One region of the Bacillus sp. Hm123 genome, then DNA from elsewhere that is predicted to be linked to it. Evidence: predicted binding sites of a transcription regulator. Region 1 holds the regulator's gene; each other region holds the start of a gene.
What was found. Region 1 encodes CtsR, which represses protease genes until heat stress. Its sites were predicted from a motif close to ATGGTCAATAAAGGTCAAACA; they were not measured.
Positions count from the first base shown of each region.

Region 1 (8,173 bases):
GGCACCTCGATGTCGGCTCATCGCATCCTGGGGCTGTAGTCGGTCCCAAGGGTTGGGCTGTTCGCCCATTAAAGCGGTACGCGAGCTGGGTTCAGAACGTCGTGAGACAGTTCGGTCCCTATCCGTCGCGGGCGCAGGAAATTTGAGAGGAGCTGTCCTTAGTACGAGAGGACCGGGATGGACGCACCGCTGGTGTACCAGTTGTCTTGCCAAAGGCATCGCTGGGTAGCTATGTGCGGACGGGATAAGTGCTGAAAGCATCTAAGCATGAAGCCCCCCTCAAGATGAGATTTCCCATAGCGCAAGCTAGTAAGATCCCTGAAAGATGATCAGGTAGATAGGTTCGAGGTGGAAGCGTGGCGACACGTGGAGCTGACGAATACTAATCGATCGAGGACTTAACCAATAAAGCAGAGGCGACTGTTCAGACATGACAAGCAAATGTTCTGACGCTGGAAAGACGTTAGTCTTGTAAGCGGCAGGTTATTTGACTCGAATGTCTAGGAGCCGGAGCTAGAAATAGATACACCAATAGGCGATTTGCAAGGTTACAATACTTATTATCCAGTTTTGAAAGAACAACTCTTTCAAACTTTATAGTCTGGTGGCGATAGCGAAGAGGTCACACCCGTTCCCATACCGAACACGGAAGTTAAGCTCTTCAGCGCCGATGGTAGTTGGGGGGTTCCCCCTGTGAGAGTAGGACGTTGCCAGGCACCAACCAAAAGAACAGCTTATGCTGTTCTTTTTTTAGTATGGGAAAATATAAATTGGTTCATGCTAATCTATACATATAAATTGCCATAAACAAACTTCATCATGTATAATTAACGTCAAATATAGTCAAAGTCAGAAATGGAGGAGGTATTGGTGCGAAATATATCTGATATCATTGAGGATTATTTGAAAAGAGTGTTGAAAACAAGCGGTAGCGAAATAGTAGAAATAAAAAGAAATGAAATTGCTGATAAGTTCCAATGCGTCCCTTCGCAAATTAATTACGTCATTAATACTCGTTTTACCATTGAAAGAGGGTATATTGTTGAAAGTAAAAGAGGGGGTGGAGGATACATTCGAATTATTAAAGTGCAAGTTCATGATCAACAGGATTTAATTGATCAGATAATTGCACTTGTTGGGAAGCGGATTTCACAGGCGAATGCTGATGATATTCTTTCTCGCTTAGTAGAAGAAGAAGTGATTTCAAATCGAGAAGCAAAAATAATGATAAGTGTGACGGATCGCTCTGTTTTGGATATAGAACTTCCTAGTCGAGATGAACTCAGGGCAAGAATGATCATAGCTATGTTAATGGCATTGAAATACAAATAAAAGGAGGGATCTCTTTTGATTTGCCAAGAATGTAAAGAAAGTCCAGCTAACTTGCATGTTACTAAAACAATAAATGGCGAAAAAACAGGACTGTATTTATGTGAAAGGTGTGCACGGGAAAGAGGAGAACAATATATGCTCAGTGGTCATCCTCAATTTTCTATCAACAATTTGCTTAGCGGCTTGTTTAATCTCGATTCTCTTTTTTCATCAAAGCCCGCTCAATATCCACAACAAAAGCCATTGAAATGTGATCATTGTCAAGTAACCTTTCAGCAATTCGTTAATATGGGTAAGTTTGGGTGTCCTCATTGTTATGAAGCGTTTAGTGAGCAATTAGATCCCATTTTAAAAAGGCTTCAAAATGGTAATAATGTGCATGTAGGGAAGATTCCACAAAGAGCAGGCGGAACTCTTCAATTGAAAAAAGAAATAGGAGTTCTTAAAGAGGAACTTCAACAGTTAATTATGCACGAAGAGTTTGAGCAGGCAGCTGAACTAAGAGACAAAATTCGCTCCCTCGAAAAAAATTTACATTTTGAAGGAGGAGAGTCTTCATGTCTCTAGAAAGATTTATTAATCAGGCTGCTAGCTCATGGATGAGCAGTGAAGGCCCTCAATCTGATATTGTGTTAAGTTCTAGAATTCGTTTAGCTAGGAATTTGGCACAATATAAATTTCCTGTTTTTTCAACAGCTGAAGAAGCAGTGGAAATGACAGAAGAGATTACTAAGGCTGTACAATCTTATTCTCCTGTCGAGCTACTTACAATGAAAGAGTTGTCTTCCTTGCAAAAAAGAGTATTAGTAGAGAAGCACTTAATAAGCCCTCTACTAGCAGATTCCTCTCCTTATGGGGCGGTTCTCCTCTCTGAAGTGGAAGATATTAGCGTCATGATTAATGAGGAAGATCATATTCGAATTCAATGCTTGTCACCTGGGTTACAATTAAAAGAAACGTTAGAAAAAGCGAATGCAATTGATGATGCGATTGAAGAGCAAGTGCAGTTTGCTTTTGATGAACAAAGAGGTTATTTAACGAGTTGCCCAACGAATGTTGGAACGGGATTAAGAGCATCCGTGATGATGCATCTTCCTGGTTTAGTATTAACCCAACAGATTAATCGAGTTATTCCGGCAATTAATCAATTGGGATTAGTTGTTAGAGGAATTTATGGTGAGGGTAGCGAAGTGTTAGGGAATATATTTCAAATTTCTAACCAACTTACACTTGGGAAATCTGAAGCTGATATTGTGGAAGACTTATTGAGTGTAGTTCATCAACTAATTGCACAAGAACACTCGGCAAGAGAAATGTTAATGAGTACTTCTGCTATCCGTTTGGAAGATAGAGTTTTTCGTTCATATGGCGTTTTAACGAATGCGCGAATTATTGAAACAAAGGAAGCAGCTCAATGTCTTTCCGATGTGAGACTTGGAATTGATATTGGATATATTAAACACATTTCAAAAAGCATTTTAAATGAGTTAATGATTTTAACACAACCGGGATTTTTACAACAGTATGCTGGTGAAGTTCTTCATCCAGAAGAAAGAGATATTAGACGAGCGGCTCTTATTCGCGAGCGGCTCAAAATGGAAGAAAACTGTTGATGTAAAGGAGATGGATGGACATGATGTTCGGTCGATTTACTGAAAGAGCTCAGAAGGTTTTAGCACTAGCACAGGATGAAGCAATTCGTCTTGGGCATAGCAATATAGGAACAGAGCATATTCTTTTAGGATTAGTGCGAGAAGGAGAAGGAATTGCGGCAAAAGCTTTGTACGGGCTTGGACTTAGCTCGGAGAAAATCCAGCAAGAAGTGGAGAAATTGATTGGTCGAGGAGAAGGAAGCGCACAAACAGTCCATTACACTCCTCGTGCAAAAAAAGTAACTGAATTATCAATGGATGAGGCAAGAAAGCTAGGTCACTCTTATGTCGGAACAGAACATATTCTGCTCGGGTTGATTCGAGAAGGAGAAGGCGTGGCGGCGCGAGTTCTCAGTAATTTAGGGGTAAGCTTAAATAAGGCTCGTCAGCAAGTTCTTCAATTATTAGGCAGCAATGAAGCTAATGGACATCAAGGGGGAGCAGCATCTAGTGTGAATACGCCGACGCTTGATAGTCTAGCACGAGACTTAACGGTGATCGCGAGAGAAGGTAGCCTAGATCCCGTTATTGGCCGTAGTAAAGAAATTCAACGAGTTATTGAAGTGTTAAGTAGAAGAACGAAAAATAACCCGGTGTTAATTGGTGAGCCAGGCGTCGGGAAAACAGCTATTGCAGAAGGTTTAGCTCAGCAAATTATTAATAATGAAGTGCCGGAAACTCTCCGTAATAAGCGAGTTATGACATTAGATATGGGGACGGTTGTGGCTGGTACGAAATATCGCGGCGAATTCGAAGATCGTTTAAAGAAAGTAATGGATGAAATTCGTCAGGCAGGAAATATCATTTTATTCATTGATGAATTGCATACACTCATTGGTGCAGGTGGAGCAGAAGGCGCGATTGACGCTTCTAACATTTTAAAACCATCTTTAGCTCGCGGGGAACTGCAATGTATTGGTGCAACTACACTAGATGAGTATCGGAAATATATCGAAAAAGATGCTGCGCTTGAGCGTCGTTTCCAACCGATTCAAGTAGACGAACCAACATTAGACGAATCCATTCAGATTTTAAAAGGATTACGAGATCGCTATGAAGCGCATCACCGTGTATCCATCACGGATGAAGCGATTGAAGCGGCTGTAAAAATGTCGGATCGATATATTTCAGATCGCTTTCTTCCAGATAAAGCGATTGACTTAATTGATGAGGCGGGTTCTAAAGTTCGATTACGCTCCTTTACAACACCTCCAAATTTAAAAGAATTGGAAGTGAAGTTAGAGAGTATTCGAAACGAAAAAGATGCAGCTGTCCAAAGTCAAGAGTTTGAAAAAGCGGCATCTTTGCGCGATTCAGAGCAAAAACTTCGTGAAGAGCTAGAGCGTACGAAAAACAGTTGGAAAGAAAAGCAAGGAAAAGAAAACAGTGAAGTGACCGTTGAAGATATTGCGATTGTTGTCTCTAGCTGGACCGGCATTCCAGTTTCTAAACTTGCTCAAACAGAAACAGAAAAACTGTTAAACTTAGAAGAAATTCTACACTCTCGTCTGATCGGACAGGAAGAAGCAGTGAAAGCTGTTTCTAAAGCAGTTCGTCGTGCAAGAGCTGGTTTGAAAGATCCGAAGCGACCAATTGGTTCATTTATTTTCTTAGGACCAACGGGTGTCGGTAAAACGGAACTAGCAAAAGCGTTAGCTGAATCAATGTTCGGTGATGAGGATGCGATGATTCGCATTGATATGTCTGAATACATGGAAAAACACTCAACATCTCGTTTGGTTGGTTCACCTCCTGGGTATGTCGGTTATGAAGAAGGCGGCCAGCTAACGGAAAAAGTTCGTCGCAAACCATACTCCGTTGTTTTATTAGACGAAATCGAAAAAGCGCATCCAGATGTATTTAATATTTTATTGCAAGTGCTTGAGGACGGTCGTTTAACAGATTCTAAGGGACGCACAGTAGACTTCCGTAACACGGTACTGATTATGACGTCCAATGTAGGAGCTCAATCACTGAAACGCAATAAATATGTAGGCTTTAATATTCAAGATGGAGAGCAAGATTTCAAAGATATGAAGGGCAAAGTGATGGAAGAGTTAAAACGTGCCTTCCGACCAGAATTCCTTAACCGGATTGATGAAATTATTGTGTTCCATGCTTTAGAGAAAAAGCATTTGAAAGAAATTGTAACATTGATGTCTGATCAGTTAACGAGTCGCTTGAAGGAGCAAGATATTATCGTTGAGCTAACCGATCAGGCGAAAGAAAAAATTGCCGATGAAGGGTACGATCCAGAGTACGGAGCTCGTCCGCTGCGTCGTGCGTTGCAAAAGCAAGTGGAAGATCGCTTATCCGAAGAGTTATTAAAAGGAAAAGTATTAACGGGTCAACATGTGATCGTCGATGTTGATAATAATGAATTTGTCGTGAAAATAAAGGAACCATCCGCTTTTTAATTAAGAGGAAAGGATGCACAACAAGAATTCATAGTGCATCCTTTTTTTAAATTTGATGAATATAAGGTAATATTAGAAAGGAACAAGATATGGCGAAGAAGAAAACAAAATTTATTTGTCAGTCATGTGGCTATGAGTCACCGAAATGGATGGGAAGATGCCCTGGTTGTAGTCAGTGGAACCAAATGGTTGAAGAAGTATCGATTACTGGTACGCCAAAGCGGACATTTATGCATTCAGAAACAACGGTTTCTACAAAGCCGGCTAAGTTGTCAGCAGTAGAAACAGTCCAAGAGCCAAGGGTGACAACGGATTTACAGGAATTTAACCGAGTGCTAGGTGGCGGTGTTGTACCAGGGTCGCTCGTCTTAATTGGAGGAGATCCAGGAATCGGGAAATCGACGTTGTTATTACAAGTTTCTTCACAGCTGAGTGCTAAAGCAAGTAAAGTGTTATATATTTCTGGTGAGGAATCGATTAAGCAGACGAAATTACGAGCGGATCGACTAGCGGTGAAGGATGATAATCTATTCATCTATTCCGAAACGAATTTGCAGCTTATTCATTCGGCGATTGAAGAGTTAGCACCATCCTTTGTGATCATTGATTCTATCCAGACGGTGTACCACCCTGAAGTGACGTCTGCTCCAGGAAGTGTGTCCCAAGTTCGTGAATGTACAGCTGAATTGATGCGAATTGCCAAAATGAATGGGATTGCGATCTTTATTGTCGGGCATGTGACAAAAGAAGGTTCGATTGCCGGGCCTCGATTGTTGGAACATATGGTTGACACTGTGTTATATTTTGAAGGAGAACGTCATCACACGTACCGAATTTTGCGAGCAGTCAAAAATCGTTTTGGTTCTACAAATGAAATGGGTATTTTTGAAATGAAGGAAGATGGACTAGAAGAAGTAGCGAATCCATCGGAAATTTTTTTAGAAGAACGTTCTCAAGGTACATCTGGCTCCACTGTTGTTGCCTCAATGGAAGGAACACGCCCCGTTCTTGTTGAAATCCAAGCACTCATATCACCCACTGTGTTCGGAAACCCTCGTCGAATGGCAACAGGCATGGATCATAACCGTGTGACACTTTTAATGGCGGTACTTGAAAAGCGAGTGGGCTTATTGTTGCAGAATCAAGATGCGTATTTAAAAGTGGCTGGTGGGGTAAAATTAGATGAACCAGCGATTGATCTAGCGATTGCTGTGAGCATTGCTTCAAGCTTTCGTGATCAGCCAACAAATCCGACTGATTGTATTATTGGAGAGGTTGGATTGACAGGTGAAGTGAGGAGAGTATCAAGAATTGAACAGCGAGTCTCTGAAGCCGCTAAGCTAGGGTTTACTCGAATTATTGTACCAGCTAATAACCTAGGTGGATGGAAAGTACCTGAAGGCGTAGAAATAGCGGCAGTCTCTACCGTTAACGAAGCTCTCAAAATTATTTTTGGTAAATAACTATTTTAAGATTTATAAAAATAAATAAAAATAGTTTTTTCAAAAAAACGGTTTTAAGTGGAAAAAAGTGTTTATAATAATATGAGGAGGTGAAAGTAGGATGTTAAAACGTCTTGTACAGGCGGGGTTTATTATTTTAGGTGGTACACTAGGTATTATTTTGATTCCGGACTTATTACAATTAATTAAATTAGATCAAGTGCACTTAATTAATAACTCGTATGCGGCAGCTATATTAGGAGCAGTGCTTTTCTATGTGCTAACTTTTTGGGCCATTGATCATATCGTTCACTTTGTGAAATGGTTAGAAGATCGTATTGTTACTGCTCCATTGACGGACATTCTTTCTGGAAGTTTAGGTTTGATTTTAGGGTTAATTGTAGCTTTCTTGGCGGGGAATGCCCTCTATTCTGTTGAAATTCCACTCGTGGATACGGTAGTACCGATTCTCTTAACGATATTACTTGGTTATTTAGGATTTCAAGTAGGTCTTAAAAAGCGAGATGAGATTATTAGCCTTTTCTCGATCAATAAAGGTGCAAAGAAAAAAGAAGTTGCTGAGGAGCCAGTAGTACCGAAGCGGCTTTATAAAATTTTAGATACAAGCGTGATTATTGATGGGCGGATTGCAGATATTTGTCAAACGGGATTTTTGGAAGGATGTATGATCATTCCTCAATTTGTCCTTGAGGAGTTACAGCATATTGCGGACTCTTCTGACACGTTGAAGCGAACGAAAGGACGAAGAGGGTTAGATATTTTAAATCGTATTCAAAAAGATATCCCGGTTGATGTGGAGATTATTGAGCGAGATTTTGAAGATATTCAAGAAGTCGATAGCAAGCTTGTAAAGCTAGCGAAAGAAATGAACGGAATCGTTGTGACGAATGATTTTAATTTAAACAAAGTGTGTGAGCTCCAAAAAGTCCAAGTGTTGAATATTAACGATTTAGCCAACGCGGTCAAGCCTTTAGTCATTCCTGGCGAGGAAATGCATGTGCTTGTCATTAAGGATGGGAAAGAGCAGAAGCAGGGGATTGCCTATTTGGACGATGGTACGATGATCGTTGTAGAAGAAGGGCGAGACTATATTGGCAAGCATATCGATGTAGTAGTAACAAGTGTGCTACAAACATCAGCGGGACGAATGATTTTTGCTAAACCGAAAATGATTGAAAAAGCGCTTTAAAGGGGAATCGAAGGATGGCGTATCAAGTAGTGATTCCGGCAGCAGGTCAAGGAAAGCGGATGAAAGCAGATCGTAACAAGCTGCTACTTTCGTTACAAGACCGCCCGGTCATTATTCATA
Region 1 is NZ_CM200277.1:92,507-100,679, forward strand. It holds rRNA gene ACSVDJ_RS00515 (23S ribosomal RNA) at 1-406, shown strand, start outside; rRNA gene rrf (5S ribosomal RNA) at 601-716, shown strand; gene ACSVDJ_RS00525 (CtsR family transcriptional regulator) at 871-1,332, shown strand; gene mcsA (protein-arginine kinase activator protein McsA) at 1,348-1,899, shown strand; gene mcsB (protein-arginine kinase McsB) at 1,890-2,945, shown strand; gene clpC (ATP-dependent protease ATP-binding subunit ClpC) at 2,966-5,401, shown strand; gene radA (DNA repair protein RadA) at 5,491-6,864, shown strand; gene ACSVDJ_RS00550 (PIN/TRAM domain-containing protein) at 6,965-8,053, shown strand; gene ispD (2-C-methyl-D-erythritol 4-phosphate cytidylyltransferase) at 8,068-8,173, shown strand, end outside.

Region 2 (8,173 bases), 1.1 Mb from region 1:
TAAGGTGTCACTTAATTCTGCAAGCATTAAGTCAACGATTTGTAATAAGTGATCTTTATCTAGCGCTTGAAACTCAATAATGTTGTCAAAGCGGTTTAGAAACTCTGGTTTAAAGAAGTTGCTTAAAGAATCTAAGATTGAGTTTTCATTCGAAGTAGTACTCTTTTCAAATCCTACTGTGATCCTTTTTGTAGAGACCCCAGCGTTGCTTGTCATAATGATGACCGTATCTTTAAAGCTGACGGTTCTTCCTTGGCTATCTGTTAAGCGACCATCTTCAAGAATTTGCAAAAACATGTGCTGTACATCAGGATGGGCTTTTTCGATTTCATCTAGCAAAATAATGCTGTATGGGTTACGGCGAACTTTTTCTGTTAATTGTCCAGCTTCTTCGTGACCAACATATCCAGGAGGAGAACCAATTAACTTCGATACACTATGCTTCTCCATGTACTCACTCATATCGAGACGAACCATTGCGTCTTTTGAGCCGAATAATTCTTCTGCTAATGTTTTTGTTAATTCTGTTTTTCCGACACCTGTTGGACCGACAAATAGGAAGGAGCCAATCGGGCGTTTTTTGGATTTTAACCCGGCACGACTGCGACGAATCGCTTTCGCCACTTTTTGAACAGCTTCTGCTTGGCCAATTACTTTCTTTGCAAGATTTTCTTCTAAATGCTGCATTTTTTGCTGTTCATCTTGCTGTAGCTTTCCAACTGGAATACTTGTTTTTTGTTCGATCAAGTATTGAATTTCCTCAAGTGTTACGACAGGTCGTTCTGTTGATCCTTCTGTTCGTTTCAACTGATCTTCTAGTTTCGTTTCTTCATCGCGAAGCTTCGCCGCTTTTTCGTATTCTTCTTTTTGCAGAGCCGCTTCTTTTTCTTTTGATAGTTCTGTTAGTCGCTGTTGGATCGTTTCTGTATCTTGCGTGTTAATCGTTAAGTTTAATTTTGATCCAGCTTCATCCATTAAATCAATCGCCTTATCTGGAAGGAATCGATCCTGGATATAACGGTTAGAAAGAACAACGCAAGCTTCAATCGCTTCTTTCGTAAAGGTGACTTCATGGAAATCTTCGTATCGTTTTTGTAACCCTGTTAAAATATTGATCGCTTCTTCCACAGATGGTTCATTGACTTGTACCGGTTGGAAGCGGCGTTCGAGTGCCGCATCTTTTTCGATCTGGCGGTATTCTTTTAATGTTGTCGCTCCGATTAATTGAAGTTCCCCGCGGGCAAGTGCTGGTTTTAAAATATTTCCGGCATCCATTGAACCTTCTGCAGAGCCAGCTCCGACAAGTAGATGGATTTCATCGATGAAAAGAATGATATTTTTATGATGCTGCAGTTCTGTAATTAATTGTTTCATTCTTTCTTCAAATTGACCACGAACTCCTGTATTGGCAACGAGTGAAGCCACGTCAAGTAAGTAGACTTCTTTGCCTTTTAATTTAGCTGGTACGTCGCCTTCTGCTATTTTAAGGGCAAGTCCTTCAGCGATCGCTGTTTTTCCGACCCCTGGTTCCCCGATTAAAACGGGGTTATTTTTGTTGCGGCGATTTAATACTTCCATGACTCGTTTTACTTCTTGCTCACGCCCGATGACTGGATCAATAATACCGGCTTTGGCCATATTCGTTAAGTTTCGTCCGAATTGGTCAAGAAAGCCGTTGTTACTGTTATTTGTCTCTTTTGGTGGTACGTTCATTTGCTCTGCTTTTTGAGTGCTAAATTCTTTAAAGAACTCATTCATCGGGAAGTGTCCAAATCCTTGTGAATGAAAGGACTGACCAATGGTTTGTTTATTTTTTTGATAGCATGTTGAGCATAACAGCATTTGTTTCTCTTGACCGTTCACATTCATTCGTAATTGCACATTCGCTCTTTTTTGTTGACAGTTTTGACATAACATCTAGTTTCAACCCCTTTATTAGTTAGTTTTGACTTTGACTATCTTTGACCTTATATCCGTATTATACTTTGACCTTTTTTGACTTTCAAGGGTTTTGTTTGAAGTTGCTGCTTTTTTCTTCTTAATATCAATTGACAAGCATAAAGTGAAGTAATGGTGAAGAAGTGAGGGATGCATAGTGAGAACTTGGAGCGGTGCCTGCCAGGTAGCAGCAGTTTATGTAGGGACTGTCATCGGGGCTGGTTTTGCTACTGGTAAAGAAATTGTGCAGTTCTTTTCACAATTTGGTTTTTACGGACTGATTAGTATTGTCATTAGCGGACTATTATTTATTTTTCTTGGAGCGAAAATGATGCTCACAGCTATTGAATGGCAAGCTTCTTCCTTTGAAGAATTTAATCAATTTCTTTTTGGGGAAAAGTTAGGGAAAGTTGTGACAGCTATACAGTTTGTTATGTTGATTGGTGTTCTAGGAGTGATGCTTGCAGGGGCAGGTGCTCTATTTGAAGAAAGGCTTCAGTGGCCAGCAAATGTCGGCATTCTTTTAACGATTTTTGTTGGATTTTCAATTATGACGAGAGGGATACAAGGGCTGTTAGCTGTAAATGTATTCGTAGTTCCACTTATGTTGTTATTTCATTTTCGACTAGCAACAGAGGCGGTGGTTAGTCCTTCTTTTTTTGAGAGCCTATTAGTAGGTAAAGGTGACGATTGGACATGGAAAATGTGGACAGCTCCTTTCGTTTATACAGCTCTGAATTTAACGCTAGCACAAGCAGTGTTAGTTCCACTTGCTTATGAAATCAAGGACAAGCAGGTGATTAAACGAGGCGCTTTTCTTGGAGGAGTGGCTTTAATGCTGCTGTTGATGGCCAGTCATATGAGCCTTGTTCAAATAGATAATTTCACTTCATATGAAATTCCGATGGCAAAGGTAGTAGAGGTATATATGCCGACTTTTCATTATATATATGCCATCTTAATCTACGGAGAAATATTTACTTCGGTGGTCGGCAATGCTTATGGGCTAAAGCAACAGCTAGAGAGACGGGTGAACTGGGGGCCAAGCGTTCTTTTTGCGGTCATCTTTACGAGTGGATGGATTCTTAGTCAAATTTCCTATAGTACGTTGTTAGCTTTTCTATATCCGCTGTTTGGATGGATCGGTCTAGTTTTTCTGCTATTATTGTGGAAAAAATAATAAAAGCAGACGGTAGACGCCTGCTTTTAGTCATTGTTAATGAAGTGGAAGGAAAATAATTAACAATAAATCAAACACTAAATGAGAAATAATTAATGTTGGGATGCTACGTTTCCAAGCATACAAAGCTCCCCAGAACAAGCCAGCTACTAAAGCAGCAAGCATCCATACGATTTTTTCAGAATATATAAAGATGGACGCATACAAAGACGCACTCACTAATATCGCTGTTAAATCATTAAAATGGTTGGAGAGACGCTTTTGAATAAATCCTCGCCAAAATAATTCCTCTCCAGGAATAAACACTAATAAAAGCACGATATAGTGCCAAGAAAATTGTGGAGAGTACCATTTATACATAGAGGTCACTTGTTTTTCTAGGGAAAAAGGAAGAACGGGAAGCAACAAATGTCCAATCCAAAACAACAGATACAGAAGAAGCCCTGATAACAAACCATACTTAATAAAGCTAGTAGTCTTTTGTTTATCATCAATTTTCTCATTTATGATTACAAAGCTAATGAAAAAAAGGTTTGCAGCTGTATATATGTACCAAAATATATCACGGTCAGAAAAAGTAATATAAAGCAAAATATGTGCTAGTACAAGGCTGACAGCTAACCGCCAATCTTTAAGAACTGTCATTGTGTCAAACTCCTTTCTTTACTACAGCCATTATTTTAACAAAAAGCGGCTTAAATTGTAATGAATAAGTTTTGACAGAAAAAAGTCTGCCCCCCCGGGGGGACAGACTTTTTTAGTAGATTGTATATTATGAAAAATTAACAATGGTGTAATTTTTATGATTGACGACCGTTTTCTCTTCTAGCTCTAAGTCATCAAAATTATCCATGATCGTTAAATCGACGATCACCGAATTTTCATTTACTTTTTCAACGATTCCTTGTAAGCCATTTTTGAATTCAATGATATTACCAACTTCTGCTTTCGTCATCTCTGTCTCTCCTTCACGTATAAATATAGAAAAGGTTACTTATTAGGTGTTTCTTGACGTTTACTCATAATCTTTTTAGAATTACGTAGTAGAATGAAACCGATCGTTATTATAGGGATCATTCAAGAGTATTACTTCACAGTTTGCCTTATTTTTGTAAAAGAGTAAAGTGATATGTATAAATTTATTTAAAATTCAGAAAGGGGTGGCGACGGTGACGATAGAAGAGGCTTCAAATATGTTAGATCAATTAAAAAATGGCGAGATCGAGCACTTTCAAATAAATAAAGAACAGTTCCTTAGTTTTCAACATGTGCTAGTTAGTAGAGAGGACTTTAAGCATTTTCGAGGTGTTGCTCAACGGGGAGGCTCTGTCATCTATTATTATTTGGAGGAAGCGAGAAGTTAACTTGGTTATCATATTCTCAATAAAAAGGCAATAATCATTTTTCTAACTAATTGCACATAGGACGCTTTTCTTGTAATGTAATGCTACATCTATTTTTTATACAAAAAAGGAGTGAAATGAGAAATGGTGGAGAAACAATTTACTGTCACAGCAGAAACGGGCATTCATGCACGTCCAGCTACTTTATTAGTTCAAACAGCTAGCAGATTTTCTAGTGAAATTGCGCTAGAATTTAAAGGGAAGAAAGTGAATTTAAAATCAATTATGGGTGTTATGTCGCTTGGAATTGGTCAACATTCCAAAATTGTGATTAGTGCAGAAGGAAGCGATGAGCAAGATGCTTTACGAACGATTAATGATGTATTGAAAAACGAAGGGTTAGCAGAATAAAATAGGTCTAATCATCTGTTTTCATATGTTTATGTAAGAAAAATGAGGGTAATGTATACATAACAGCTCATGAAATAGCTGAAACCATAGTTTCATTCTCATTTTTCCCTTATTTGATCGAAGCTGCCTCATAAAGAGGGCTGGTCACCGATACGAATATCTTAATAGATATCGTTGTTCGGAGTTAGCCTTCTTTATTAGAGGCAGCCTTTTTTGTTTAGGACAAAAAAATAAAAACTGAAAGAAAATTCAAATTACATTATAATGGTTAATGTAACTTTAGGAAAGGGTGGGGTTTTCTTGAATATTTCTTTTGAAGGAAAGACAGCGTTAATTCTTGCCTCTAGTCAAGGGCTAGGTCGGGCGATCGCTGAGAAGTTAGCACAAGGTGGAGCTAATATTATGCTAGCGAGCCGTAATGATGAGAAGCTGAAAGAAGTAAAGGGTCACTTACAGAAGGAGTCGTCCGGAAAAATCGAGTATGCTGCGTGTGATATTACGAAAGTGGAAGATATTAAACAGCTAGTCGAACGAACAGTAGCGACATTTGGCACGATTGATATTTTAGTCAATAATGCTGGTGGGCCACCTGCTGGATTGTTTGAAGACATGACAGATGATGATTGGCAGCAGGCATTTGAATTAAACTTATTTTCCTATATTCGTGCCATTCGTGAAGCGTTGCCTCATTTGAAAAAACAAGGCGGAAAAATTATCAATATTGCTTCTTCATCGATTAAAGAACCAATTGCTGGACTGATTTTGTCGAACACATTTCGCACAGGAATTGTCGGGCTGTCTAAAACGTTAGCAGAAGAATTCGCTCCACATCAGATTTTAGTCAATACAGTGGCTCCTGGAAGAATTGCGACTGAACGTGTGCGTCATCTAGATGAAGTGAATGCGAAGAAACAAGGGATTTCAGTGGAACAGCAAGAGGAACGAATGAAAAAGAAAATTCCTCTTGGTCGTTACGGTAACCCTGAGGAGTTCGCTAATGTAGTTGCTTTTCTCGCTTCAGATGCCAATACATACGTAACAGGAAGTAGCTTTCTTGTAGATGGCGGAATGGTGCGGTCTATTTAAAAAATAAAAATCGCATAAGGTATGTTTAAAGCCGCAGGGGATTGGGAATATTGTAAATAAGCATGATTGATTGGAGATTCTCACTCACAACCCCCTTTTTTGGGACCTGCTGAATGGCAGGTCTCTTTTTTTATGGTCTTATTTTAGTTAAAGGTGGAGAGAAAATGAAGAAGAAAATTGGTTTTATCGGCACGGGCGTTATGGGGAAAAGTATGGCACGCCATTTGTTGCAAGCACAATATCCGCTGTACATTTATACACGTACAAAAGAGAAAGCGAAGGAACTGCTTGATCAAGGGGCTGTTTGGTGTGAGCATCCTGCAGAAGTTACAAAGCAAAGTGATGTCATCTTTACGATCATTGGAGAGCCAAAAGATGTAGAAGAGGTGTATCTTGGCAGTGAAGGAATTGTTGCTGCTGGTCGAGTTGGACAAATCGTCATTGATATGACCACTTCAAAACCAAGCTTGGCGCAACAAATTTATGTGAAGGCGAAGGAAAAAGGAATATTTGCGTTAGATGCTCCGGTTTCTGGTGGAGATACCGGCGCTAAAAATGGTACTCTTGCGATTATGGTCGGTGGAGATCAAGAAGCCTATGAAAAGATGTTGCCGATTTTTGAAATCATTGGACAAAATATTGTGTATCAAGGAGAAGCGGGAGCGGGTCAACATGCGAAAATGTGTAATCAAATTGCCATTGCGACTAATATGATCGGTATTTGTGAAGCATTGCTGTACGCGCAAAAAGCGGGGTTAGATCCAGAGACGGTATTAAAAAGCATTTCTAGTGGAGCGGCAGGCAGTTGGTCATTGTCGAATTTAGCTCCCCGCATCATAAAAGGAGATTTTGAACCGGGCTTTTATATTAAACATTTTATTAAAGATATGAAAATTGCTTTAGAAGAAGCTGAGAAAATGGAATTGAACTTACCAGGGCTTGCGATGGCTAAAGACATGTATGAAGAATTAGCTTCAAAAGGAGAAGAATTGAGTGGGACACAAGCATTAATTAAGTATTGGCGGGAAAGTTAAACATATGAAAAGGCTGACCAAAAGAAATGAAGGTGGTACTTCAATTTTTTAAGGTCAGCTTTTTCATAATGTTTTATTTTTGTTTATTCATAAACGCTTCGATACGATCTAATCCCTTTTGAAGCTGTTCCATTGAGCAAGCGTAAGAGAGGCGGAAATACCCTTCCCCATATTCAGAAAAGGCACTGCCAGGAACGACAGCGACTTTTTGATCCGTCGCTAATTTATAGCAGAAATCAAACGATGTTTCTTTTACATATGAAGGGATTTTAATAAAAAAGTAAAAAGCCCCATCTGGTTTTACCACTTCAAAGCCAAGAGAGGATAAACGTTCATACACATAATCACGTCTTTGTTTATATTGATCTCGCATCGGAAGAGCATCATCAATCCCTGCTTCGACCGCTTCTAAAGCTGCCATTTGTGCAACAGATGAAGCACATGATACGTTATATTGGTGAACTTTTAATATGTGCTTGGTGATCGTTTCAGGCGCAAATAAAAAGCCGATTCTCCAGCCTGTCATTGCGTGAGATTTGGATAAGCCGTTTAATACAATCGTTTGCTCTCTTAAAAAAGAAGCGATCGATACGTGAGGACGGTCGAAAGTTAGCTCACTATAAATTTCATCCGCAATAATAAAAATATCCTTCCCACGCACTAAATCGGCAATAGCTTTTAGTTCTTCTTTTGAAAGACTAACACCTGTTGGGTTAGACGGATAAGGTAAGATAATCGCTTTCGTTTTTTCACTAAGTGCCGGACGGATTTTATCAGCGGTTAGCTTAAACTCGCTATCGCGTGTATCAATCGTTTTTAAATGAGCACCACACATATGAATAATCGGTTCGTAACCTGGATAAACAGGACCAGGTAGAATCACTTCATCTTCGGGAGAAAGAATCGTTCGTAACGTGATATCGATCGCTTGGCTAGCACCGACGGTTACAATGACCTCTGATTCTGGAGAGTACGTTAAAGCGTATTTCTTATGTACATAGTTCGCTGCGGCTGTTCGCAGTTCAATGTAGCCCGCATTATGAGTGTAAGTTGTATAATCACTTTCAATCGCTTTTATTCCTGCTACTTTCACATGCTCGGGAGTAGGAAAGTCAGGTTGTCCGATCGTTAACGAAATCATATCTTTCGTTCCACTTACGAGATTAAAAAATTTGCGAATG
Region 2 is NZ_CM200277.1:1,160,663-1,168,835, forward strand. It holds gene ACSVDJ_RS06065 (ATP-dependent Clp protease ATP-binding subunit) at 1-1,917, opposite strand, end outside; gene ACSVDJ_RS06070 (YkvI family membrane protein) at 2,096-3,118, shown strand; gene ACSVDJ_RS06075 (CPBP family intramembrane glutamic endopeptidase) at 3,155-3,763, opposite strand; gene ACSVDJ_RS06080 (YkvS family protein) at 3,891-4,073, opposite strand; gene ykzS (protein YkzS) at 4,288-4,482, shown strand; gene ACSVDJ_RS06090 (phosphocarrier protein HPr) at 4,606-4,872, shown strand; gene ACSVDJ_RS06095 (SDR family oxidoreductase) at 5,137-5,958, shown strand; gene ACSVDJ_RS06100 (NAD(P)-dependent oxidoreductase) at 6,123-6,992, shown strand; gene ACSVDJ_RS06105 (aminotransferase A) at 7,066-8,173, opposite strand, start outside.
Region 2: the regulator CtsR is predicted to act here: its motif matches at 1,983-2,003, upstream of ACSVDJ_RS06065 (ATP-dependent Clp protease ATP-binding subunit).

Region 3 (8,173 bases), 630 kb from region 1:
TCTTCCTCACTGTCTACTTCAAGAAACTCCACTAGCTCATCTTTAGCATTAGTTGATGGAGCATGAACGCTTGAATAATCTTCATATACTTCAAGGATATCAGTGGGACTAAGCCTCGCACAATAAGAAGCATATTTTAGAGCTTGAAAATCAACACCGCTCCCCGTAGTGTCTCTCTTCACTTCAATTATCACTAAGTTACCTTCTTTATCTATAGCTAGAAGGTCTAGTCGCTCGTTCACTTCAAACTTATCGTATTCATGAGCAATAATGAGTAAATCTTCAGCAAGGATTTCTGGACTTTTACGAATCCATTCCTCTATGTGTTGCCGTTCCTTTAAGTCATTCTCAGAGAATGTGGTTTCTCGGATTTCTTCTAGTCGATTCTTTTCTGTATCAAGTCTATACAAGATAGTTATCCTCCTAATGAATCAGCTTATATAAAGGTTTTCATTAATTGTCGACACAATCGTATCAATGAGATCACCAAATTCACGGTGTAACAGCTTATATCCACCTTGACTGCGGAATGGCTCTTCAGTAAACGCTTCATGCGATGTTGGAGCAAGTACTGGCACTTGAAGTAATTGTTTTTCTATTCTCTCTAACCACTTCTTCTGCCTTGGAGTCCAATCATGCAGTGAATACACTTTTTGCATTGCTAGCTTAATACGGGTTTCATGGTCAACAAGGGCCTCACCTAAAGCAGCTTGACGAACAAAGCTGATAATATCAGCGGCAATGTCTTCATTTTTTGTCTGCTTCCAAGCTGTTTGCAAATGAGATTGCTTAAAGCCTTTCGTTTCCAGAATGGTAATAAGTTCTCGTAAATCCTGTCTTGTTAAGTCTTTCGGTCGTGTGCAAATAAGATGAAGAGCGGGAATTTCATTAATATTCTCTTGGATAAAACGAACGAAACCTTCTAAATAGTCTTCTGGTCGCTTGTTTCCTTCACCGTATCCTCGAATCACATCTGTTACTTCATCTTCCTTATTGGAGATGTATCGTTTCTCTCCTGTTACCCGATACGTTTCCATATACTCAAATAACATGTTATGTTGCTTTGCTTCTTGTGGCGTATACGACTGAATTTCTTGCGCCCACTCATCCACATTTTTTCCATTCGACAGTTCTTCAAACTTTTGCTTTCCTTCTTCATCCAGTCTTTGTTTACGACGCTGGATTTTCGCTACCAATTGTTCACGATAAAAAGAAGCTTCGTCTTCTGTAGCAGCATTAGCAAGTGATTCGTATAATTCACCGATACTGTAATTTTGTTTCTTTACAACAGGTTTCATCTCTGTATAACTTTGCAATTTGTCGTAGATACCCACTGCATCATAGACGTTAAAATGTGTCTTTCCAATGTCTGGACAAAGACGAGTCGCACGTCCAAGCATTTGGTCATACAGAATACGAGATTGTATTCGTCGTAAAAATACCAAGTTTGTAATTGGAGGAACGTCAATGCCTGTGGTCAGTAAATCCACTGTTACAACGATATTTGGTAGCCGTTCATTTTTAAACCGTTTAATTGCATCTAATGGCTTGTAGATATAGCCCGTAATTTTCATAATGGCATCGTCTTCAATTTCATCGCCACGTTCTTTGAAAGCTTCCTTTAATAACCGAACAACTAAGTCCGCATGTTGGTCAGTAGCTGCAAAAATAAGAGTTTTCTCTTTTCCTGTCGGGTCAATGTATTCGACCAATTTGTTTAGAACCGCTCGATTAAAAGGCTCAGTAATCACCCGTTTATTAAACTGCTCAACCTCAAAATGAACGGTATCTTCCATTTTCTCAAGAATAACCTCACCTTTATCAACATCATACACTTCTACTTCTTCGTCTTTTTCAAACGTAATTCCCACTTGTGAAAGTTCTGTCTTAAATAAATAAGGTGGCTTATGGTCAACTAAATAGCCATCCAGAACCGCTTCACTATAAGAATATTTGAAAATGGGCATACCAAAAATTTCTGTTGTATGAAGAGCAGGCGTTGCAGTAAGTCCTAAACATGCCGCATCAAAATAATCAATTACACGTCGATATTGACTAATGTAATCATTTTGGTCACGGAATTCTAATTCTTCCTCTGACATTTCTCTATCACTTGTATAGCCACGATGTGCTTCATCTACAATGATAAAGTCATACTGCCCGACACTTGGAAGCTTTTCGTTATCGCTATAGAAAAGTCTCCGAACCATTCCCTGGACTGTCGCAATATGCACCTTCGTTTCAACTTCTGGAGACATATCTTCTAATGACTTGACATCATATATATCAGCGAATGAATAGCCTTCAATTTTTGTATCTTTTAAAGCGTCCTCCGTCTGTTTTCCAAGCGAGTTACGGTCAACTAAGAAAAGAATACGACGACATTTTTTTGATTTAATTAAACGATACATAAGAGCGATAGCTGTACGAGTCTTCCCTGTTCCCGTTGCCATTGCAATGAGCATTCTTCTTTGTGCTTCTTTTAATCCCTCTTCAGCGGCAAGTACAGCTTTTTGCTGATAGTGACGTAAGCTAAACTTGGTAATATCTTCTTCCTCTAGCCGTTTATGTGCATCCTTATCATCTTGACTAAGAAGAAGCTGCAAATCGTCAGGTGAGTGCCATCCCTCAAGAGGACGGGCATGTTCTAATGGTTTGCGTGAATCCCAAAACCAGATGCCTGACTCTTCTTGAAGCTGTCTCAAGTATGGTCGACCGTTCGTTGCGTATAAAAACGGCACTTGATATTCACCTGTTGTCGGTGTAATAACTTCATCCTCAACTTGTACTACATTTTTTGCATAAACCTTTGTTTGACTCTCTAATGCACTAGGAATCGTTTTCTTTTTTGCCTTTGCTTCAATAAAGCTAACAAGCTTTAGCCCGATAAACAACGCATAGTCAACCCTGCCCCCATCGACCTTCCACTCAGCTATTGCCATGTTACGATTTTTCTCTGGCAACGTTCCATTCTTTTGATGATTTAATACAGCTGTGTCTACTTCCCATCCAGCAGCACGTAGTTTCCCATCAATAATCGTACGTGTTTCAGCTTCTGTTAATTGCTGTCGACTCATAAAGTTTTTGGATATCTTTTTACGCTCGGTTTTTATATCCGCTTGTTCTACTTCTGCTTTCTGACGAATTGCTTCTAATTCTTTTTCAAGCTTTTTGACTTTTTCTTCATATTCTTGCTGAAGCATTTCTGTACTCTGTTCTACTTGTTCTTGAGGTTCTATATACTTTGGTGCTTGAAAGTCCCAATCACCATATACCTCCATAAACCAAACAGACAAGCGGAAAGTCAATTGCAATAAAGCTTTTGCTTCTTCTGTTTTTCCATACCCTGCTTCGTGCATTGCTAGATTTCCCTTACGACGAAGAGCTTCAAATATATCTATTAATTCTGGCTCAAGTAAGCCTTCTCGACGTAATGTATTAATACGGTCTACCTGTGTTGTACCGTATGCCTCTTTAATGTTCTCAGAAGCAAGAATAAATTTTGTTAATGTCTCTGCGAACAATCGTAGTTTCATCACTGTTGTATGAGGGTCTTGATATACATTGTTCTCCGCTGTTTCTCCTAAGTTAGCAAGTACATCCCATTTCCCTTGAAAAAATGAAAAGTTGCTGCCCATTGTTATCACCGTTTTTCATAAAGTTGTATGCGTCTATTATACTATAAGTACAAATAAAATGGGAAAACAGTGGAATTCATGTGAAGTTAATCGAAGTCTTTTCATACTAGAACTCATTTTGTAGCACATCAATATAAAATCACAGCTTTATTCTTACTTGACTTCCCTCCCACGCTCCCAAAAACCCCTCTATTGCGTGGCACACAAAAAAGCTCCTACGCTCGTAGAAAAATCACTACAAACATAGGAACTCATTATCATTTTATTACGCCCTCGGCAGGAATCGAACCCACATCTTAAGAACCGGAATCTCACGTGCTATCCGTTGCACCACGAGGGCAAAATGTTTAAGTACATTACAAAATTATAGCGTAATATATCAGAAATTGCAATATGCAATTATTTCGTGCTGTTTAGCAGGACTTTTATTGGACATACTAGAAAATTATATTTAAAGAGAAAATGTTAATATTTAAAGCTTAATGTTTGACCTTCATTGACCATCACTGTATGATAAACATTACATAAGATTTTCTTACAAAATCATTCTTAAGGAGGAAAGAACATGAATCTAATTCCTACAGTTATTGAACAAACAAACCGAGGAGAGCGTGCGTACGATATTTACTCTCGTTTGCTAAAGGATCGCATTATTATGCTTGGAAGCGGCATTGATGACAATGTAGCAAACTCAATCGTTTCCCAATTATTATTCCTTCAAGCAGAAGACCCAGAGAAGGACATTTCCATCTACATCAACAGCCCAGGTGGAAGCATTACAGCCGGTATGGCGATTTATGACACGATCCAATACATTAAGCCAGATGTTCAAACGATTTGTATCGGTATGGCTGCTTCTATGGGAGCATTCTTGCTGGCGGCTGGAACGAAAGGCAAACGTTTCGCCCTACCAAACAGTGAAGTAATGATTCACCAACCACTCGGAGGCGCGCAAGGTCAAGCAACGGAAATCGAAATTGCTGCGAAACGCATCTTGTTCCTTCGTGAAAAACTAAACCAAATTCTAGCTGAGCGTACAGGTCAATCACTTGAAGTCATTTCTAAAGATACAGACCGCGACAACTTCATGACAGCTGAGCGTGCATTAGAATACGGCTTGATTGATAAAATTCTTACACGTAACGAACTTCCGGAAAATAAATAAAAGCGGAAGTCCACTAGTCGGTGGAACCTGTAGCTGGATAAATAAATCAAAAAAACACCTGAACAATGGAGCGATCCATCATTCAGGTGTTTTTTAATAGTTACCTTCCTGTTCAACGAAGGCTACTAATGCCTCTAATGCGCTTTGTTCATCATGTCCGTCAGCGGAGATCGTGACGGAGCAGCCGCGGTTAATCGCTAGGCTCATAATGCCCATGATGCTTTTGGCGTTCACTTTCTTGCCGTCTTTCTCAAGGAAAATCTCCGAAGAAAAGCGATTGGCCTCCTGCACAAATAAGGCTGCTGGACGCGCTTGAAGTCCCATCTTCAATTGCACGTTTGTTGTTTTTTCAACCACTTTGTTTCCCCCCTCTTCTTACTTATTCGATCGGTTCGCTTGCTCTAATTTTGTCAGCGATTTCATCTATTTTACGAAGACGATGGTTAATACCTGATTTGCTAATTTTCCCTCCAGATACCATTTCTCCCAGTTCTTTCAATGTGACATCTTGATGCGTCACTCGCAGTTCGGCAATTTCGCGCAGTTTATCTGGCAATACTTGTAGGCCAACTGTTTCTTCGATATAGCGTATATTTTCAACTTGGCGCAGAGCTGCACCAATCGTTTTATTCAAGTTAGCGGTTTCACAGTTAACTAGTCGGTTCACCGAGTTTCTCATATCGCGGACAATGCGGACATCTTCAAAACGAAGCAAGGCACTGTGCGCACCAATAATGTTTAAAAATTCGGTGATTTTCTCTGCCTCTTTTAAATAGGTAATAAACCCTTTCTTTCGCTCTAATGTTTTACTATTGAGATCAAAGACATTCATCAGTTCACTCAGAGCCTCATTATGTTCTTGATATAGGGAGAAAATCTCCAAATGATAAGAAGACGTTTCTGGGTTATTTACCGACCCACCTGCAAGGAAGGCTCCTCGTAAGTAAGCACGTTTACAGCATTGATTCTCAATCAGCTTGGCCGAAATGTTATGAACAAAGGAAAAGCCGGTTTCAATAATCGCTAAATCGTCTAATATTTCTCTTGTCTGTTCCTTTAGTCTAACAATGTAGACGTTATTCTTTTTCAACCTCATCTTTTTACGAACGAGCAGTTCTACTTCCACTTCATAGTTTTTCTTTAATAACACGTATATTCTTCGAGCGATCGCCGCATTCTCTGTTTGAATATTCACAACAAGTAAGCGATTGGAAAATGAAAGTGATCCATTCATTCGAATAAGCGCAGAAAGTTCCGCTTTCGTACAGCAACTATTTCCTTCAACGGTCGTTAGTTCTTTTTTCGTTTCCGAAGCAAAAGACATATGAGACACCCCCCTATCTGAGATGCTCGTTCTATAGTATAAGGTTTATTTTTTTTCTTTAATTAAGTTCGATAAGATGTCCGCCACTTTGTTGGTGTCATGACGAATCATGCCCTTTTCTCTAGTGACGATATCATCAAAAATGACGTTGAGCCCTAATGATTTCAAGAGGTCAATATCATATACGACTGGTTTCGCCAGCTCTTCTTTATATTTCTCTTGAATTTGTGTCGGGATCGGCTCGTTATTAACGAGGATCGTATCGATAAAAGCACAGGCCATATGGTCATAAATTGCTTTTACATGATCGCTTGCGGTGAAATCGAGCGTTTCGCCAGCCTGGGTCATTAAATTACAAATATACACTTTTCGCGCTGTCGCATTGCATACTTCTTCTCCAATTTGCGGAACGAGTAAGTTCGGCAAAATGCTTGTATACAGGCTTCCCGGTCCGACGATAATTAAGTCGGCTTCTCGAATCGCTCGAATCGTCTCAGGCAAAGGCTGTATATCCCCCGGTGTTAAAAACACGCGCTTAATTCTTTTTCCTGAGTAAGGAATTTTCGATTCGCCGGATACGACCGTACCATCTTCCATTTCAGCATGAAGGACGACGCTTTGATTCGCCGCAGGCAACACTTTTCCACGGACATTAAGCACGCGGCTCATTTCTTGAACAGCATGTACAAAATCACCTGTGATCGAAGTCATGGCAGCGATCATTAAATTCCCAAGCGAGTGGCCCGATAGTTCATTTTTAGTACTAAAACGATGTTGGAACATACTTTCTAGTAACGGTTCCACATCCGATAAAGCGGCGAGCACATTGCGGATATCCCCAGGAGGTGGGATGTTAAGCTCATTACGCAAACGGCCAGAGCTGCCGCCATCATCCGCTACCGTCACGATCGCCGTCAAATCGATGGGATGCTTCTTCAAGCCGCGAAGCAAAACAGATAGACCTGTGCCTCCACCGATAATCACGACTTTTGGCTGTTGCTGATTTTTCATACTTTTTTCGCCTTGCGTTTATTAATGTCGCGGTGTGTAATGCGCGTCTCATAATCCTTAGAGAAATGGTTACCGAGATATTCCGATAAAGCGACAGAGCGATGCTGTCCTCCTGTGCATCCGATCGCAATGACGAGCTGAGATTTTCCTTCCATCTTGTAATGTGGAAGCATAAATGTTAATAAATCAATCGTTTTTTCTAAAAATTTCTGCGTGTCACTCCATTTTAATACGTACGTCGCGACATCTTCCTCAAGCCCTGTTCGCGGTCTCATATGATCGATGTAGTGCGGATTCGGTAGAAAACGAACGTCAAAGACGAGATCCGCATCGATTGGTAAACCGTGCTTAAAGCCAAATGACATCACATTTACAGTAAAGACGGACTTTTTGTTTAATGAAAACTCGGTTAAGATTTTTTCACGTAAGTCTTTCGGTTTCATTTCCGATGTATTGTAAATGAACTGCGCTCGACCTTTTAACTCCTCTAACAGCTCGCGTTCTTGGAGAATTCCATCTAACGGCAAGCCAGTTGGAGACAGTGGATGAGAACGCCTTGTTTCTTTATAGCGGCGAACGAGTACGGAATCTTCAGCGTCAAGAAATAGTACTTTTGGCGTTAACTCGGCCATTTCGATCACTTCATCCAACGACTTAATTAAATCATCAAAGAATTCGCGTCCGCGCAGATCCATCACGACGGCTACTTTATTCATTTGATTATTCGCATCCTTCATAAGCTCCAAAAATTTCGGCAGCAACATCGGCGGCAAATTATCGACGCAATAAAAGCCAAGGTCTTCAAAACTTTGAATCGCGACGGTCTTCCCAGCGCCAGACATCCCGGTAATAATGACTAATTGCACATCGTTTCCCACATTTGTGTTCATGTTCTTTCTCCTCTCCTTTTTCTAGCTTGGATCTAATCGGTAAGATAATAGAGTAAAGTCTGGTGTATATGTAAAGGCTCCATAAAGAATGCCAGATCCATGAATCATGTACTCAAGGATATGACGATCTCCTTCTGCCATTGGA
Region 3 is NZ_CM200277.1:3,060,124-3,068,296, forward strand. It holds gene ACSVDJ_RS16125 (hypothetical protein) at 1-410, opposite strand, end outside; gene hsdR (type I restriction-modification system endonuclease) at 432-3,638, opposite strand; tRNA gene ACSVDJ_RS16135 (tRNA-Arg) at 3,907-3,978, opposite strand; gene clpP (ATP-dependent Clp endopeptidase proteolytic subunit ClpP) at 4,204-4,803, shown strand; gene ACSVDJ_RS16145 (HPr family phosphocarrier protein) at 4,897-5,160, opposite strand; gene whiA (DNA-binding protein WhiA) at 5,183-6,127, opposite strand; gene mgfK (gluconeogenesis morphogenetic factor MgfK) at 6,173-7,138, opposite strand; gene rapZ (RNase adapter RapZ) at 7,135-8,028, opposite strand; gene ACSVDJ_RS16165 (NUDIX domain-containing protein) at 8,050-8,173, opposite strand, start outside.
Region 3: the regulator CtsR is predicted to act here: its motif matches at 4,122-4,142, upstream of clpP (ATP-dependent Clp endopeptidase proteolytic subunit ClpP).

Region 4 (8,173 bases), 880 kb from region 1:
CTTTTCTATCTTACTGTTATTTCACAAAGAGAAAAAGAGAAATTTTTTACTAAGAACAGATAAAAATATAAAGGAGCGAAAATATTTCTTTATTGAGTTCTAATTGATATGCTAAGATTAAGGGTGAGTGACAAAAAGATTTTCGTTGAAGGAGGAAACATTCGGTGCAATATATTATGACTTTCTTTTGGTCTTTCTTACTGATTCAAATGTTAAGTTACGTTGTTGGTTCCATGGTTGGAGCTGAATTTACTTGGTTACCTGGTACTATCATTTCAATCATCGTAGCTATTCTTTTATTTGTGATTTCTGCCCTTGTTCCAAACGATCCGGTAGAACATCATTAAAAAATAGGCTGCCCTATAGAGGGACAGCCTATTTTTTATTTCACCATCAATTCATTATTCTCTACGTCAATAATCGCTGTTTCATGAGCGGAAATCTTCCCAGCAATCATCTCACGAGCAAGCTTCGTTTCTAAGTGATGCTGAATAAAGCGTTTCAGCGGTCGAGCTCCGTATACAGGGTCAAACCCTTCCTTCGCAAGCAATTCCTTCGCCGCTTCTGTCACTTCTAGTTGAATTTGCTGCTCTTCTAACCGTTTTCTTAAATCATTGAGCATTCGATCAGCAATTCCTTTAATATTAGCAAGACTTAATGGCTTAAATAAAACAATATCATCGACACGATTCAAAAATTCCGGTCGGAAATGGCGCCGTAATTGTTGCAGCACTTGCTCTTTCGTCTCTTCTTGGACTTCTTCGGCGTTTTCTTTTCGTTCTAACAAAAATTCCGAACCAATGTTAGACGTCATAATGACAACAGTGTTTTTACAATCGATCGTTCGACCTTGAGAATCCGTAATGCGACCGTCATCTAGCATTTGTAGTAAAATATTGAACACTTCTGAATGCGCCTTTTCAATCTCGTCTAGTAGCACAACAGAATATGGCTTTCTTCGTAAAGCTTCTGTTAATTGTCCCCCTTCTTCATAGCCAACATATCCGGGAGGTGCGCCGATTAAACGAGATACCGCATGCTTTTCCATGTACTCTGACATATCAATTCGGATCATTTGGTCTTCGCTATCAAATAGCGTGTGCGCTAGCGTCTTCGCCAATTCTGTTTTTCCTACTCCTGTTGGACCGAGGAAAATAAACGAGCCGATCGGACGGTTTGGATCTTTAATGCCCGCACGTGCTCGCAACACGGCATCGCTAACGAGTTGAACCGCTTCATCTTGTCCGACAACACGCTCATGCATAATGCTCTCAAGACGCAACAGCTTTTCTCGTTCCCCTTCCACAAGCTTCGTCACTGGAATGCCTGTCCAACGCGAAACAATGGAGGAGATTTCTTCATCGGTCACTTCTTCTCTTAATAGACGATGTTCATTATTTTCAGAGGCAACCATTGCTTTTTCCAAATCTTGAAGCTCCTTCTCCATCATTGGAATTTTGCCATGGCGTAATTCAGCTGCTTTATTTAAATCGTAGCGATTTTCTGCATCTTCTAGCTCACGTCTTAACTTCTCAAGCTGTTCCCTTTTTTCCTGTACGCGGTGAATCGCTTCTTTCTCCGTTTCCCATCTTGCTCGCATTTCATTCGCTTTTTCCTTTAAATTAACCAGTTCTTCTTGTAACTGAATGAGGCGATCTTTACTCGCTTGATCTTTTTCCTTTTTCAACGCCGCCTCTTCAATTTCTAACTGCATCACCCGACGAGTCACTTCATCAAGCTCACTTGGCATCGAATCAATCTCAGTTCGAATCATTGCACACGCTTCATCGACTAAATCAATCGCTTTATCTGGTAGAAAACGATCTGTGATGTAGCGATTCGATAATGTAGCAGCAGCAACAATCGCTCGGTCGTGAATATTCACTCCGTGGTGAATTTCAAAGCGCTCCTTCAAGCCTCGTAAAATGGAAATCGTATCTTCTACTGTTGGCTCTTGTACAAGCACCTGTTGAAAACGACGCTCAAGTGCAGGGTCTTTCTCAATATATTTACGATGCTCTTCTAACGTTGTCGCTCCGATACAGTGAAGCTCTCCACGCGCAAGCATCGGCTTTAACATATTGCCAGCATCCATAGCTCCCTCTGTCTTGCCCGCACCGACAATCGTATGAATTTCATCGATAAACAACAAGATCTGACCATTGCTTTTCTTTACTTCATTTAGCACAGCCTTCAATCGCTCCTCAAACTCCCCGCGAAATTTCGCACCAGCAATTAAAGAACTCATATCGAGTGAAAAGATCGTCTTATCTTTCAATCCATCGGGTACATCTTTACGAACAATCCGCTGAGCCAATCCTTCGACAATCGCCGTTTTCCCTACACCTGGTTCGCCAATTAATACGGGATTATTCTTTGTCTTCCTAGAGAGAATACGAATGACATGGCGAATTTCTTGATCACGCCCAATGACGGGATCGAGCTTTCCTGACCGAACTTCTTCTACTAAATCACGTCCATATTTACTTAACGCTTCATAACTCGCTTCCGGATGTTGAGATGTCACTTTTTGATTCCCCCTTATTTCATGAATAGCCTTTTCTATTTTCTCTTTCATTAAAGCTTCTCTCGTGAAAAATTGCTTCATTTCATAGTCGGTTGTATCGGCTAAAGCAAGGGTAATATGTTCAACTGATAAATATTCATCTCCCCATGCTTCTTTCACCTGATCAGCCGTTTGCATCAACGTTTGTACACTAGCAGATAAATAAGCTCCGTATTGAACCTCCGCTCCTGAAATGACTGGCTTTTTTGCTAGTTGCTCCTCTAAAAAAGCCTTCCAGTTCGCAGCACTACTTCCGGCACGTTCCATAATTCTGATCAATAAGCTGTCCGGCTTGTTCACTAATGCCAACAATAAGTGGCACAGATCAATTTCTGTATGTTCACGCTCTTTCGCAAGCGTTTGGGCATCAGCTAACCCTTGCTGCAAAGAATGCGTCATCCGTTCCGTATCCAATATCCCTCACCTCTTTTGACCTTTTTTGACCTTTTTCATAATTATATTTGTTTACCAACAAACTTGTAAAGTGATATGCTGATAATTGGAGAAAAAAGGGGATACCAACCAAAATACTTTACAGTTTCCCTTTCTTTAGTGTTAAATGATGAAGGTTAACTATTTGTTGGAGGTTTATGACCGTGAATGATGCTATTTTGTTATTAAAATATTTATTGTTAGGAATGTTTCAAGGATTTACAGAACCGATCCCGATTTCATCAAGTGGACATTTGCAGTTGGCGAAACACTTTTTCGGAATTGAAATTAAAGGTTTAACATTTGAATTGATGGTGAACACCGCTTCCTTACTTGCCGTGTTGGCGATTTATCGTCAAGATATTATTCGCCTTGCAACTAATGGGTTAAGCTATGTGAAAACGAAAAATCCAGATGATCGTTCTGAGTTTATGTTTATCGTCTATTTAATTATTGCGACGATCCCAGCTGGGGTAATTGGTGTGGTCTTTGGCGATTTCATTGAAGACAAGTTATCTTCTGCTCGTACGGTGGCTATCACGTTAATTATTACCGGGATTGCATTATGGACCATTCGTAACTTACGCGGACGTAAAAATGATGGCGATATGAAATTAAGAGATGCGTTAATCATCGGCTTTGCTCAAGCTGTTGCCTTAATTCCTGGAATTAGCCGTTCCGGTGCAACGATTGTGGCGGCGATGGGGCTAGGAATGAAGCAAGAAACGGCACTTCGTTTTTCTTTCTTGCTGTTTATTCCCGTTAGTCTTGGCGGAGCGATTTTAAGCTTTTCAGACATTTTAGGTGATCCACAGCTTGCTCAACTAGCGATTCCTTATGCGCTTGCCTTTATCGGCTCATTTGTTATGTCTTACTTTTCACTAAAGTGGTTTATGAATATTATGGCTCAAGGAAACTTAAAGTATTTTGCCATCTACTGCTTTATCGTCGGACCACTTGTACTTTTCTTCATCTAATCACCAAACGAGGGAGACCATTTTACTTGGTCTCCCTTTCCACTTATTATCTCGTGTTTCCAACAGAAGCACCACGACTTAATTCACAAAACTTTTGTACCATTTATAGAAATAAAATACTTTTTTTGCCTCTTGGGTTGTTTATTACTTTTTTTACTATTAAAATAGGTGTTATTAAATTTGTTTACAGAAGGAGAATCAGATGAATAGATGCCTTTCTCTTTCAGAAAAGTTTGTCCAATTATTTGAAGAAGAGAACACTGTAAAACTCTTCCGAAAAGGAGATTACTTGTTCCAAGAAGCAACAGAAGCAAAAGAGCTTTTTCTACTGTTAAGTGGAAAAGTACAAATTAGTAAAGTAGTCCCTGATGGCCGTGAATTGTCACTGCGCATTTGTGGAAAAAATGATATCATCGTCGAATTCTCCCTATTTAACGGGGACACACAATACTCGTATAACGCAAAAGCTTTAGAAAATGGTGAAGCTCTTGTTATGACTAAAAAACGACTGGAAGAAGCAATTTCCTCTGACCCTAAATTAATGATGAGTTGGCTCCAATATACCCAATTAGACAACCGAAAAATGCAATCAAAATTGCGCGACTTAATTTTACATGGAAAAAAAGGTGGCGTATATTCTACGCTCATTCGATTAAGCAACACATTCGGAGAACAGACCGAAGAAGGAGTCCGTATTACTGTTACATTAACGAATCAAGAAATCGCTAACCTCTGCGGCACATCACGCGAAGTCGTCAATCGAATGTTCAGCGACCTCCGCAAAAAAAATGTTCTGTCCATCGAAAAAAGCCAATTAATCATTCACAACATTGGATACTTAAAAAAAGAAATCGACTGTGAAAACTGCCCAATAGAAATATGCCAAATTGACTAATCAAAAGCGGAAGGCGCCGTTTAACGACGTATGGGCTGGAGCAATCCGCACGAGATAAAGGAAACACGATGAACGTTAGTGAATCGATGTTGACTTATCGCAAGGAGGAGTGCAGAAGCCCACTAGTCGTTGGCGCCTGGAGCTAGACTAGCCGAAAAGCGGAGCCAACTGCCCAGACACGACAAGCAAATAAAAAGGATGCAACTACTTTATTCTGTAGCTACATCCTTTTTATTTTTTGCCTAACGCCTTCTAAGCCAAGGCATTCTTATTGAATCCCAAGAGCAATTTTGGCATAGCGAGACATTTTGTCACGCGTCCATGGCGGATTCCAAACGATATTCACTTCTGTCTCTTTCACTTCAGGAATGTCAGCCAATGCAGCTTTCACTTGATCGACAATGACACCTGCTAGCGGACATCCCATTGCTGTTAATGTCATCGTGACAATCGTCTTTCCGTCTTCTTCCATATCAATATCATATACAAGACCAAGGTTGACAATGTCAATACCTAACTCTGGGTCGATAACTTGCTCCAACGCTCCCATAATGTTTTCTTTTAAATCTTGATCCATACATTTTCCCTCCTCTTTCTATTTCACTATTTCTACTATAACAAAAGGAAGAATCAATTATCACCCTTTACGCTTATAATTATTGATAGCTTTCCTATTGGACATATTGATTTATTAAAGCGTACACTAAAGAAGTAAACATATAGAAAAAGGAGAGTGCCGCTTGATGACTGAAAAGCATTTAATTGTATTAGATTTAGATGGAACGTTGCTTACCGATGCCAAAACAATTTCTCCTCGAACGAAACAAACACTTCAAACAGCCATGGAGCAAGGACACGAAGTGATGATTGCCACCGGCCGTCCTTATCGCTCCAGTGAGCTTTACTATAAAGAGCTCGGTTTAACGACTCCGATCGTGAACTTTAACGGCGCCTTCGTTCATCATCCAAGAAATGATGCTTGGGGAATGTATCATGAACCGATGGATGCAAAGACAGCGATTGAAATTGTGGAAGCTTGCCATGATTTTAATTTCCATAATATTGTTGCCGAAGTAATGGACAATTTATACTTCCATTATCATGATGAACGACTGATTGACGTCTTTAGCATGGGAAACCCTACCGTTACAACAGGAGATCTTCGACGCGCATTAACAGAGCATCCCACATGCCTGCTGATTCATGCTGTTGAAGAGCATGTGCCGAATATTCGTAAGCATTTAAGCGACGTTCACGCCGAATTAATTGACCATCGTCGCTGGGGCGCCCCTTGGCACGTCATTGAATTAGTAAAGGCTGGCTTAAATAAAGCAGTTGGTATCCAACGAGCAGCGGCTGACCTTCACATTCCGAAAGAACGCATCATCGCTTTTGGGGATGAAGATAACGATTTAGAAATGATTGAATATGCCGGGGTCGGCGTCGCTATGGGCAACGGCATCTCTCCATTGAAAAACATCGCCAATGAAATCACGTTAACGAACGAAGAGGATGGAATCGCCGTCTTTTTAGAAGATCGGCTAGGGTTGTAATAGTAAAGATAGATTTGCTGGTTACATAGCCTTCCATTATAATGAGTAGTAAATACTTAAATGCTGGAGGTTCCTATGGCGAAAGAAAATTCATTTGATATTGTCTCTAAAGTAGACTTTTCAGAGGTAACGAATGCGATTCAAATGGCGATGAAAGAAATTCAAACACGTTATGATTTCAAAGGTAGCAAAAGCGAAATCAAGCTCGATAAAGAAGAGCTTGTGATCGTATCCGATGATGATTATAAGTTAGAGCAAGTGAAAGATGTTTTAATCAGTAAATTAATTAAACGATCCGTTCCTATCAAAAACCTAGACTATGGAAAAGTAGAAGGTGCATCAGGAGGTATGGTTCGACAACGAGCGAAAATGGTACAAGGTATCGATAAAGATACAGCGAAAAAAATTAATACCCTTATTAAGCAAAGCAGCTTAAAAGTGAAATCTCAAATTCAAGATGATCAAATGCGCGTGACTGGCAAAAACAAAGATGATTTGCAGCAAGTGATGGCAGCGGTTCGTGGAGCTGATTTGCCAGTAGACGTTCAATTTGTCAACTTCCGCTAATTTTTCATCTCAAAAAAGGCTTCAAAGCTCTTGTAAGCTTCGAAGCCTTTTTCTTATCTCGCTGCTCTTCCACGTCTCCAAACAAGATAGATAAATACTATAAAAATAATATACACAGCCGCTAAGGCAGCAATAAACGAAATGTTAATTCCTGATTTTTCAGTCAAAGCAAATACTTCTGATTGTTCTCGATCTAAGATAATCGTGAATTCCCCATTTTCTGCTCGCGATAAATTATCATTAAGTAAACCTCGTAATTCTTTATCATTCGCAAGCTCTTTAGCTGGAATCGTTACTTTTTGTGTCTCATCTGTATTATTGATCGCTACAATGAGCATTTCATCTTGATGTTCTCTCTTAAAAACGACCATGCCATTTTTTTCATATAGCGGCTCATATGAACCTCTCGTCAAAGCTGGTAATTGCTGACGAAGGTCGCCAATTTTCTTCATATAATCAATCAACTCTTTATCGATTCTAAAGTTCATGAGGCCATGATTTTCTACCCCTTCTCCTCCATCAAGAGCGATTTCAGATCCATAATAGACAACCGGTGTGCCTGGAACCGTATAAAGATAGGTTAAAGCGAGCATCCAACGAGTGCCTGGGAACATATTTTCCTGAACGATATCACGAGTAAATCTTGCCGTCTTATTCGTATCTAAATAATGAGCAGATAATTGCGGATCTTTCCATGAAGCTTCTACTTCTTTTAAAAGGTTCGGAGTTTCGCTCGAGCTTTCGTTCACATTTTTAAATTGTTCACGTAATGGAGACATCATAGACCCATTCATCATTCCATCTAAGCCAGCTTTTTGGTATTGTGCAAGCTTACTTACACTCACGTCTTGACTGTTTTCACCAAGCAAATAGATGTCTTCATTCAATCCTTTAGAGAAATCTTCCCAAAAAGAGACAGGAGCATACGTCGCATCGCTTAAATAATAGCCATCAATCTTTGCCTGCTCGCTCCAATAGTTCGCCACTTGAATGAGTTCTTTCGTTACTGCCTTATTTTCTAAATTAAGTGTCGCCATTTCCCCAAGCCATTTCTCAGGTGCGGCTTCACGTTTATTAGTGAACCAATCGGCTTTTTGATCATCTTTCGTCCAAGGATGAGCTGTGCTCACACGCGTCAACGGAAGGTCGACCAGCACTTTCAAATCACGTTCATGTGCTTCAT
Region 4 is NZ_CM200277.1:974,990-983,162, reverse strand. It holds gene ACSVDJ_RS05150 (YjzD family protein) at 165-347, shown strand; gene clpB (ATP-dependent chaperone ClpB) at 383-2,980, opposite strand; gene ACSVDJ_RS05140 (undecaprenyl-diphosphate phosphatase) at 3,163-3,975, shown strand; gene ACSVDJ_RS05135 (Crp/Fnr family transcriptional regulator) at 4,178-4,870, shown strand; gene ACSVDJ_RS05130 (metal-sulfur cluster assembly factor) at 5,139-5,447, opposite strand; gene ACSVDJ_RS05125 (Cof-type HAD-IIB family hydrolase) at 5,614-6,423, shown strand; gene ACSVDJ_RS05120 (YajQ family cyclic di-GMP-binding protein) at 6,499-6,990, shown strand; gene ACSVDJ_RS05115 (alpha-amylase family glycosyl hydrolase) at 7,044-8,173, opposite strand, start outside.
Region 4: the regulator CtsR is predicted to act here: its motif matches at 2,993-3,013, upstream of clpB (ATP-dependent chaperone ClpB).